3 regions of the Endozoicomonas sp. GU-1 genome follow, and region 3 is predicted to be linked to each of the others. Evidence: predicted binding sites of a transcription regulator. Region 3 holds the regulator's gene; each other region holds the start of a gene.
The links. The regulator LexA, encoded in region 3, represses DNA repair genes until DNA is damaged. The targets are predictions, from matches to a motif close to TACTGTNTANNTANACAGTA.
Positions count from the first base shown of each region.

Region 1: the regulator LexA is predicted to act here: its motif matches at 1,492-1,511, upstream of O3276_RS25140 (YebG family protein).
Region 2: the regulator LexA is predicted to act here: its motif matches at 1,761-1,780, upstream of recA (recombinase RecA).

Region 1 is NZ_CP114771.1:6,007,566-6,010,808, forward strand. Features, by position in the region: gene O3276_RS25135 (valine--tRNA ligase) at 1-725, opposite strand, end outside; gene O3276_RS25140 (YebG family protein) at 1,172-1,465, opposite strand; gene O3276_RS25145 (hypothetical protein) at 2,018-2,473, opposite strand; gene O3276_RS25150 (hypothetical protein) at 2,457-3,243, shown strand, end outside.
Region 2 is NZ_CP114771.1:1,096,643-1,099,885, forward strand. Features, by position in the region: gene O3276_RS04355 (tRNA-uridine aminocarboxypropyltransferase) at 1-112, opposite strand, end outside; gene O3276_RS04360 (regulatory protein RecX) at 146-601, opposite strand; gene recA (recombinase RecA) at 606-1,706, opposite strand; gene O3276_RS04370 (CinA family protein) at 1,847-1,984, opposite strand; gene O3276_RS04375 (CinA family protein) at 1,920-2,342, opposite strand; gene O3276_RS04380 (DUF3299 domain-containing protein) at 2,726-3,243, opposite strand, start outside.
Region 3 is NZ_CP114771.1:506,543-509,785, reverse strand. Features, by position in the region: gene O3276_RS02345 (glycoside hydrolase family 3 N-terminal domain-containing protein) at 1-54, opposite strand, end outside; gene O3276_RS02340 (L,D-transpeptidase) at 81-563, opposite strand; gene O3276_RS02335 (TetR/AcrR family transcriptional regulator) at 598-1,227, opposite strand; gene lexA (transcriptional repressor LexA) at 1,374-1,970, shown strand; gene O3276_RS02325 (SulA-like leucine-rich domain-containing protein) at 2,328-2,759, shown strand; gene O3276_RS02320 (hypothetical protein) at 2,780-3,022, opposite strand; gene O3276_RS02315 (DUF6586 family protein) at 3,151-3,243, opposite strand, start outside.

The DNA.
Region 1 (3,243 bases), 580 kb from region 3:
TCATCTTCCGGGTTAACCGCCACACCGGTATCCCCCAGCATGGTTTCCGGACGGGTGGTGGCAACCACGATATAGTCTTTGCCCTCTGCGGTTGTCTCACCATCCGCCAGTGGATAGCGCAGGTGCCACATATTGCCTTTGACTTCTTTGTTTTCCACTTCCAGGTCGGAGATAGCGGTGTGTAGTTTTGGGTCCCAGTTCACCAGACGCTTGCCCCGGTAGATCAGGTCGTCTTCGTAAAGGCGGACAAAGACCTCCTGGACAGCTCCGTAGAAGCCCTTGTCCATGGTGAAGCGCTCGGTGTCCCAATCAACAGATGCCCCCAGACGACGAAGCTGACGGGTGATGGTGCCGCCGGACGCTTCCTTCCACTCCCAGATTTTATCGGTAAAGGCTTCACGTCCGTAGTCGTGACGGGTTTTGCCTTCTTCTGCCAGGATCTTGCGTTCAACCACCATCTGGGTTGCGATACCCGCATGGTCGGTACCCACCTGCCAGAGTGTGTTGCAGCCTTTCATCCGGTGATAGCGGATCAGGGCATCCATAATGGAGTCCTGGAAGGCATGCCCCATGTGCAGGCTGCCGGTGACATTGGGAGGGGGGATCATGATGGAGTAGGGCGTGCGGTCACCGCGCTGGTCAGAAGCCGGCGCAAAATAGCCTTTCTCTTCCCAGTTTTGATACAACGTGCGTTCGATGGCTTGGGGGTTGAACGTCTTTTCCATAACTGCTTTTCCAGTAGAGGTTCCAACTGTCCCCGGAACTCCTGAAGAGCAGGGGGGCTCCGAGTTTGGATAAACCGGTGATTATACACTGTGGGGCTGAATCAGGAAGCACCCTTCATTGCCGACCACCGGTTTCTCGGACAGCTTTCTGCATCATTTCAATGAGTTTGGTGTGTACAATCTCCGTTCACCCTGAGCAGAGTCGAAGGGTGATTGGCACAGTCTTTATTCAGGGTATGGTGTGTACGCCCTTCGACTCCGCTCAGGACGAACGGAACCCGGGAGTCATTGATAGGAGGAACCCATCAATTACATTGAAAACATTTACTAGCCTATGAAAAGTACCGAATCAGCTGTTAATTTAAGTATTCATAAAATGTGATTGGTAACCAACCACAAAGGATATTTCACTATGAGCAACATCACGCCTCTGTGGCTTATCAGTATCAGGCAATCGCTTCACGAATATCTACGGTGTTGTTTTCTGCAGGTTCGCTCTCCAGTTTGATCTCCTGCAGGATTTCAGGTTTGCCTTTAAAGGCTTTGGCAAGAATATCCTTGTTTCGTGACAGCAGCAGACCGATCTCTTCCGCCAGTTGTTCATCGATCTTGAAATTGGCTTCCAGCATACCAGTGATGCCATCTGCCAGCTCCAGCATCCGATCGTGTTCTTCTGCGGCTTTCTTATCAGTAAACATGCTTCCGTCCCGGTCAACTCGCCACATGGGGGTAATGGACATGGGCTTCCTCCTGTATTGGGTTTATGAACTGTATATAAATACAGTTGTTTTGTCCAGTAGGCTCTTTGGGAATCGGCTTTTAAATATCAGTTTTTAATAATAAATGATCCTTATTTGTCACTCCCTGGCCGTATAATTTTCTCTCTCGAATATTTGCAAATTTTGTAAAGTTGGATATTTTTTCATCAATCTGAAATGAATAAAAGTCAACTGACGGGTTAATTAAGCAATGCATCTTCCACCTCCAACTCAACCAACTAATCCGGGTTTTCTGCCTGATCAAAGATTCCTTCATGATCCTGATGAAAAAAATCCTGATGAAAAAAATCCTGATGAAAAAAATCCTGATGAAAAAAATCCTGATGAAAAAAATCCTGATGAAAAAAAATTTCCTCATGGTCGTGCTAAACCAACCAGAGTGTTTCACTCACGTCAAGTGGCTAATAATAAAAAGACAGGGAAGACGACGCTTGCACCAGGTAGCCAGGATCAAACCAGCCATTTGGTTCAGTCTGCCAGTTCTTCATTCTCATCCAGGCAGACAAAGTCAATTCATTCAAGCGCCGCTGCTCCAATAGATAGCACCACCTCAATCAACGCCTCGGCCAGCAGTTCAAACACAGCAAAAGCATCGACATCTGCATCGACATCTGAAAGTCCTGCTGGTTCACTAAATAGCGCCACCTCAAAAACAACTTCGGCCAGCAGTTCAATTCCGGCAAAAGCTTCAGCATCATCTGAAAGCGCATCGGGTTCAATAAGTAGCGCAACCTCAATAACCGATTCGGCCAGCAGTTCAAATCCGACAAACCCTTCAACATCTGCCAACGCAGGTAGCATGCACACGGCAACGGCCACTATTTCGGAGTCAATGTCGGAGTCAATGTCGGAAGCAATAAAGGATAGTGTCTCTGATAACGATGCTTCGGCAACGTCCGCTAACAGTCCGTCTGTGAACAGCGAATCAGGCTCGGTACAGGCGTCGGCGTCGGTGTTAACAGCAATCACCAGTGCATACCTGGCAACATCCAGCCTGGCCAGATCCCCAGCAGCTACTCAGGGTAAGTCCAGCAGTGATTACAAGACTGCTGTGAGTTCATCAGACAGTTTATCAGAGTCCATTACCGCTACTGCCCACGATGCAGCAGGCTCTGTCAAAACGACGGACTCCGGTTTTACGGCAACCGGCGCTCATTGGCCAGCCAGCCTGTCCGGCTCAGTGAGCAATCCCCTGGCAGCCAGCGTCTCCAGCCACTCCCATGCTTCTGGCTCAGCAGGGCTTTCCGCCACAAGTGTAAGTATCAATGATATGGGTGAAACCGGTGAATATTCGGCAACGTCCATGGGGTTATCCGGCTCGGGTGCCGCCTCTACCCATGCAACGGGTATCCATTCATTGCCTTCGCTGCACAGTTCGGCAACTGCCATGAATGCCACCACGGCTTTCCCAGCCCGGTCCAGCCTGACCGGTTCCGGCAAGGGCGCTGTTGCTGCCAATGCATCGGCAACGTCAACAACAGACAATCCCGGTTCTGTTTCGGTTGTTGCCAGTCCGATTGGTATGGATACAACGTCGTTTAATTATGCAAGCCCGACACAAACAACACCGTTTAGTTATGCAGACCCGACTGTTCAGGATTCTGCCTCTGCAAGCATCGCCAACAGCCCGATACTACTACCGGCGAGCACTCCCTCACTGGTTAACACCCTGCCACCCTGGACTGACAGTATTATCCCGGCACACTCATTGGGCGGCATCACCGACATCGCGCCCGCCA
Region 2 (3,243 bases), 590 kb from region 3:
CGTGGGTAATCAGCCAAAAGCAGGCAGCAGACTCTGCCTTTGGGATTAACCGGCAGATACAGGCATACTCTGGCAATCGGCACTGATGACAATCACCCTTCGCAGCAGGCATTAGGTTAGGACACCTTTTTTGTGAGATTGGTGGTTATGAAGAGGAGAAAGCGGAGTATATCTGGCTCATGGAGAAGCCGCGCTGGGCCAGAAAGCGGGTCTGTCGGGCTCTCTCTTTATGGTCCCGGGGTACAGAGGCACCAAATTTTCGCTCTTTTACCGCTTTTGCCAGTTCATCCCAGTGATCGTCCTGCTCCAGCAGGTATTGACCGATCAACTCGCTATCAACTCCTTTCTGAAACAGTTCCGCTTTAATACGAACCGGACCGTAGCCCCGCTGTTGACGACTGTAGACAAAACTTTCAACAAAGCGGTCATCACTTTGCAGCCGCTCTTCCCGCAAGCGGGTAAGCGCGTCTAATACCAGTTCCCGGGGAAAACGGCCCGAGAGTTTTCGGGCCAGTTCGGTAAAACCATGTTCCCGCCGGGCCAGTAGATCCATGGCAGCCCGGCGGACATCGTTTACCGATTGAATGACATCAGCAGACATTCAATTACTCAGCCAGCAGCTCGTCCTGCTGAACACTTGCCGCTGCATCGTCGTCACCTTTTTTGCCAGCACTTTTTCCGGCGTCAGCTTCGGCTTTTTTTGCAGCGTCCTTCTCTGGGGTGCTCATTAACTCAGCACGGATATGGGCTTCGATTTCAGCCGCCACTTCCGGGTTATCAGAAAGATACTGGGCAGCATTGGCTTTACCCTGACCAATCTTGGTTCCCTTATAGGCATACCAGGCACCGGATTTGTCCACCAGCTTCAGCTTGACACCCAGATCAATCACTTCGCCCATATGGTAGATGCCCTGACCGTACAGAATCTGGAATTCAGCCTGACGGAATGGTGGCGATACCTTGTTCTTCACCACTTTAACGCGGGTTTCGTTACCGATCACCTCATCGCCCTGCTTCACCGAACCGGTACGACGAATATCAAGACGTACAGAAGAGTAGAATTTCAGTGCGTTACCGCCGGTAGTGGTTTCCGGGTTGCCGAACATCACACCGATCTTCATACGGATCTGGTTAATGAAGATGACCATGCAGTTGGTCTGTTTGATGGAACCGGTCAGCTTACGCAGTGCCTGAGACATCAGACGGGCCTGCAGACCAACATGGGAATCCCCCATGTCACCTTCAATTTCAGCCTTGGGCACCAGGGCTGCGACAGAGTCAACCACGATAACATCCACGGCACCGGAACGAACCAGCATATCGGTGATTTCCAGCGCCTGTTCACCGGTATCCGGCTGGGAGACGTACAGGTCATCCACATTTACACCCAGCTTACCGGCGTACTGTGGGTCCAGGGCATGCTCAGCATCAACAAAGGCACAGGTGGCACCGTGCTTCTGGGCCTGGGCAATAACGCTCAGGGTCAGCGTGGTTTTACCGGAAGATTCAGGGCCGAAAATTTCAATAACACGGCCTTTCGGCAGGCCACCAATGCCCAGGGCAATATCCAGTTGCAGAGAACCGGTAGAAATTGCGGGAATTGCTTCCTGCTTCTGATCCCCCATCCGCATGATGGCACCTTTACCAAACTGTCGGTCAATCTGGCCAAGTGCTGCTGCCAACGCTTTTTTTCTGTTATCATCCATTTTTTCACGCCCTCAGTTCGATTCTGATTTCATCAGGAACAGCTCAATAAGTTATACTGTATATTTAAACAGATACTGGATATTTGTCCAGTATATTTATCGCTTCGACAGGAAGGAATCTTTTTTCAGGTTAACGTTTCTCAGGTCAACAGGGTCAGAACCCCCAGTAACGCCTGAACAACCGTTTGCGCCCTGATCTGATCACGATCACCCTCAAAATGGAAGTACCTTGCAGCGGTTTCCTGGCCGGTACCCCAGGCAATCCAGACGGTTCCCACAGGTTTTTCCGGTGTCGCCCCCCCCCGGTCCGGCAACACCGGTCACGGCTATAGATATGTCTGTTGCCAACAGCTTGCGGACACCCCGGGCCATGGCGATAGCCACCTGCTCACTGACCGCACCGTATTTATTCAGCAACACAGTCGGCACATGCAGGAGATTGGCCTTTACGCCATTGGCATAGCAGATGACACCACCTTCAAACCAGGCCGAGCTTCCCGGCAACACGGTCAGGGCATGACCAATACCACCACCGGTACAGGATTCAGCGGTAGACAGGGTCCAGCCCCTGGACATCAGGAGTTCAGCAATTTCACTGACAATGGGAGACGTAGCAGAATGCAGTGTGGGTTCCATGGTCACTCGCCAGTACGGTTATCAGAGGAGCCAATCGGGATAGGATGTTATAACACGATTAGGGGAAGTCTTCACAAGTTATCATCGAATGCCCCATTTCACAGCACTGTTGCCGGGGAACATGCTTTGCCCCGGAGCCCAGGAGGCTGTCCGAGAATAGACTGCCCTACACGGCAACTGCTCCTGCGTTGCTCTAGTTCCTGCATCCATGCAGTCGTGCGGTGGCAGCAAATTGGTCTAAAAATTCCGTTTTGTTCGGCAAATAGCCCCGCTATTCACCTCACAAAACGAAATTTTTATTCTCAATTTTCTGCCATCCTCGCTACGGGGTCGCCTAGACGGGCGCTATTCTCGGTCAGCCTCCTAAGGGCAAAGCATTCTCTCTATTCAAACTCCTTCAAACTCTCTACCGTTATGGCATAAACAACGTCTGTGTACTCGGAGGTATTGTTTTCAACCCTGATCACTCCTTCCAGCCAGTAAGGGGTATAGCCCGCTTCCGTGACTTTTATGCCCTGGTCATAGCGGACAAAAATGGTCTGGTTGGGTGGCGGTGGCGGTACATGAATACAGGCTCCCAGGGTTGGCACCAGCAACAACTCTGTGGCTGATTGATCCTTGCCAATATTCAGCGGCACCAGGTAACCGGGAATTTTGACCCGTTGCTGATTCATACTTGCTACCGGAATCTTGCCCAGCTCATCAATATACTCGATAGCCTCTTCCTGACTGATTTCCCCTGCCTCATATTTACGGACAATTTCCTCATCCACCGGCGGCATCAGATCATCCCAGTTGATCTCTTTGATCGCAAGCTTTTCAGGGCTTGCAGCCATGGCAAAGTTCACCGGCATAAAAGCCAGCATAAGCACCACGGCCAGCCAGCCAGGGTGTGGTCTTC
Region 3 (3,243 bases):
CTGCACTCCCTCGAGATCAATCAAAAGAACACCACGGTTCAGGCCTGTTGGCACGACTCTATCCTCTAAAAAAAACGGTATCAGCTAAGCTGTATATCGATCCTGGTACCGGTATCTACACGGTCAAACAGATCGATAATATCTTCCCCATGCATCCGGATACATCCCCGCGAGCCGGGTTCTCCCATCACTGCCGTATCCGGCGAACCGTGGATATAGATATAGCGACGCATGGTATCAACATTACCCAGCCGGTTATATCCGGGCTCCAGGCCACTGAGCCATAAAATTCTGGTTAATATCCAGTCCTTTCTTTCAGGGTACTGCTGACAAAGCCCGGGGGAATAAATCTCACCGGTAAAGCGACGCCCGACAAATACTGAATTAGCCGGCAGACCGGCACCAATTTTCGCCCGGATAACATGCTGACCAAGAGGTGTTTGCCAGCTCCCTTCCTGCTGCCCGACTCCCTTGCTGGCAGTAGACACAGAATAAACACGGCGCTTGCCGTCCTTCTCATGCAGCACCATCGCCTGACTGGCAATATGAACAGTAAGATGCATCGGTAAATCAAGCTCTGTATGGTTAAATGATCCGTCAGGTGTGTGATCTGAGACCTGCCGCCATGAAAGGCACCATCTTTCTCATGATATCTTCCAGTTCAGTCCTGACCCCATAATCGCTTTCCGCAATAGCCCTCAGTGCATCCGCTCCTGAAAGGGTAAACACCGCGGAACCCAGAATAAAATAGACGCGCCAGAACAGGTCATTCAATGGCAACTCAGGACACGCTTTTACCAGCAACTCCAGATAAGCCTGGAATACTTCCCCGTAGACGTCGCGCAAATATTTCTTCAGATGCCCCTGGCCCTGTGTGTAGGCCAGGCCAATCATCCTCATACAAACAGAGAGATCTTCAGGGCTGCGGGGTTTAACCGCCATGATCTGATCCACCAGTAAATGAAGTATTTCTTCCAGATCAATAACGTCATTATTATCCTGATATCGCACAAGAGCCCCGGAAAGATTGCTGACAAAAGGATCAAGAAAACGGGAAAAGACTGCCTGGATCAGGGATTTTTTGGAGCCGAAGTGGTAATTAACAGCGGCCAGGTTAACACCCGCCTGACTGGTAATTGAACGCAACGAGGTCTCTGCGAACCCATGCTCAGCAAATAACTTCTCGGCAGCGTCCAGAATCCTGTCTACTGTCGCTGACTGTGACATGTCTGTAAAACCTCCAATGTAAACACTTGTTTAAAACTAACGTTTGCTAACTGAAACATCAAGTTAGATTAATAAGACAGGGGTGGTTGCAGTCAGCAAAATACTGTATATAATTACATGTACTGTATAAAAACACAGATTTAATCATGTATAAATTGACCAAGCGCCAGACTGAGATTCTTGAACTGATCAAATCTCATATAGAAGAGACCGGTTTCCCCCCCACTCGTGCAGAAATCGCACAGACCTTCGGGTTCCGATCACCCAATGCAGCAGAAGAGCATCTCAGAGCCCTTGCCCGCAAGGGAGCTCTCGAGATCACCCCCGGCACCTCAAGAGGTATCCGAATCCCCGGCACCGAATCTTCCGGCCTGCCTATTGTAGGACAGGTTGCTGCAGGAAGCCCCATTCTTGCCCAGGAACATATTGAAGACCACCTGTCCATCAACCCCGGTTTCTTTTCCCCCAAAGCAGACTTCATGCTTCGGGTAAAAGGGATGAGCATGAAGGATATCGGTATTCTTGACGGGGACCTTCTGGCTGTCCATAAAACATCAACCGCAGCCAATGGCCAGATTGTCGTTGCCAGAATTGACGACGAAGTAACGGTCAAACGTTTTGAACAGGTTAAAAACAGAATTTACCTGCACCCGGAAAACAAAGAATTCAAGACAATCGAAGTAGACCTCAGCGTTGATACCTTTGCTATCGAAGGACTGAGCGTGGGCGTTATCAGGAACTAGTGCGGCTAAGCGTTATTACCCGTAAACCACGTTCACCCTGAGCGGAGTCGAAGGGTGCTTGGCACGATCTATCAGAGTCCGGAGTTTCCGCCTTTAGGCCCTATGGGTCCTTCAACAAGCTCAGGACGAACGGTATGGGTAACAGCGCTTAGCTGCACTAGGAGGCTGTCCGAGAATAGCGCCCGTAGCGAGGATGGCAGAAAATTGAGGATAAAAAGTCGGAAATTTTTAGTGAATAGTGGTTCTATTTACTAAAAATTTACGACTTTTTAGACCAATTTGCTGCCACCGCAGCAGGGCAGTCTATTCTCGGACAGCCTCCTAGACCCTGACGATCTCTGATGTAGAGGACCTGACATGCAAGCATTAACACCATCATCCAGTCAGAACGGTAACGCTCCCTGCATTGACAGTGAACCTGTCAGCTTTATTGATGAGCTGATTCTCTCAGGCCCGCCCTGGCAATCAGGACGCTTTCTGAAGACTGTTCTGTATGAGCTGGCTAACGATCAGGATCAACGCTGGCTTACCCTGATACTGTCCAGTGAACAGGCAAAAAGCACCATAAACTGGCTGAAGTCATCGGGCATCAGCAGGCAGCGCCTTCAGGTTCTCAACCCTTCCGCAGTGGCAGACCCACTGAAACTGACTCGCAAGGCACTGGCCTCAGGCACCAGCCACACCGTGGTCAGCTGGATTGAGCAGATGGATAGCATCACACTCTCTGAACTCGAGACCGCCGCTCGCTCAGGTCGATGTCAGGGACTGGCAATCAGGAACAGAGGATAACTGGAGGGTTTGTATGACGGTTAATGAAGAACCCGGTTTTCAGGGATGTACTCTCCAGCGTCAGCTTCTGTTTTACGCCCGACTTCTTCTATGCAGGTATCCAGCATAGCCTTGGCTACCTCCACCTGATCTCCCTGGAGAAAGTCCAGCAACTCCCGGGAGAATGACATGGTAACCAGAGGCTCAGCGTTCTCCTCATCACTGCGACGCAAAACAATTTCTCCGGAAGGCAGTTCAACAATTTCAAGAAACGACGCTGACATAAATAGTGACACCGGGATTTTAGGATTAGCAGTGAAGCATTGTGCATTAGCCAGCAGAGGCTTTCAAGATATCAGCCCTCAACAGCTGAATATAGCTGGCAATGAACAACGCTGAAAACACCAGAAACCTACCACTCCAGGCTGAAGTTCCGACTGTAGGTAACCAGCTCCTTCAAGGACTCAAGCACAGAAAGAAAGCCTTCTGACTGATCAAACCGCAC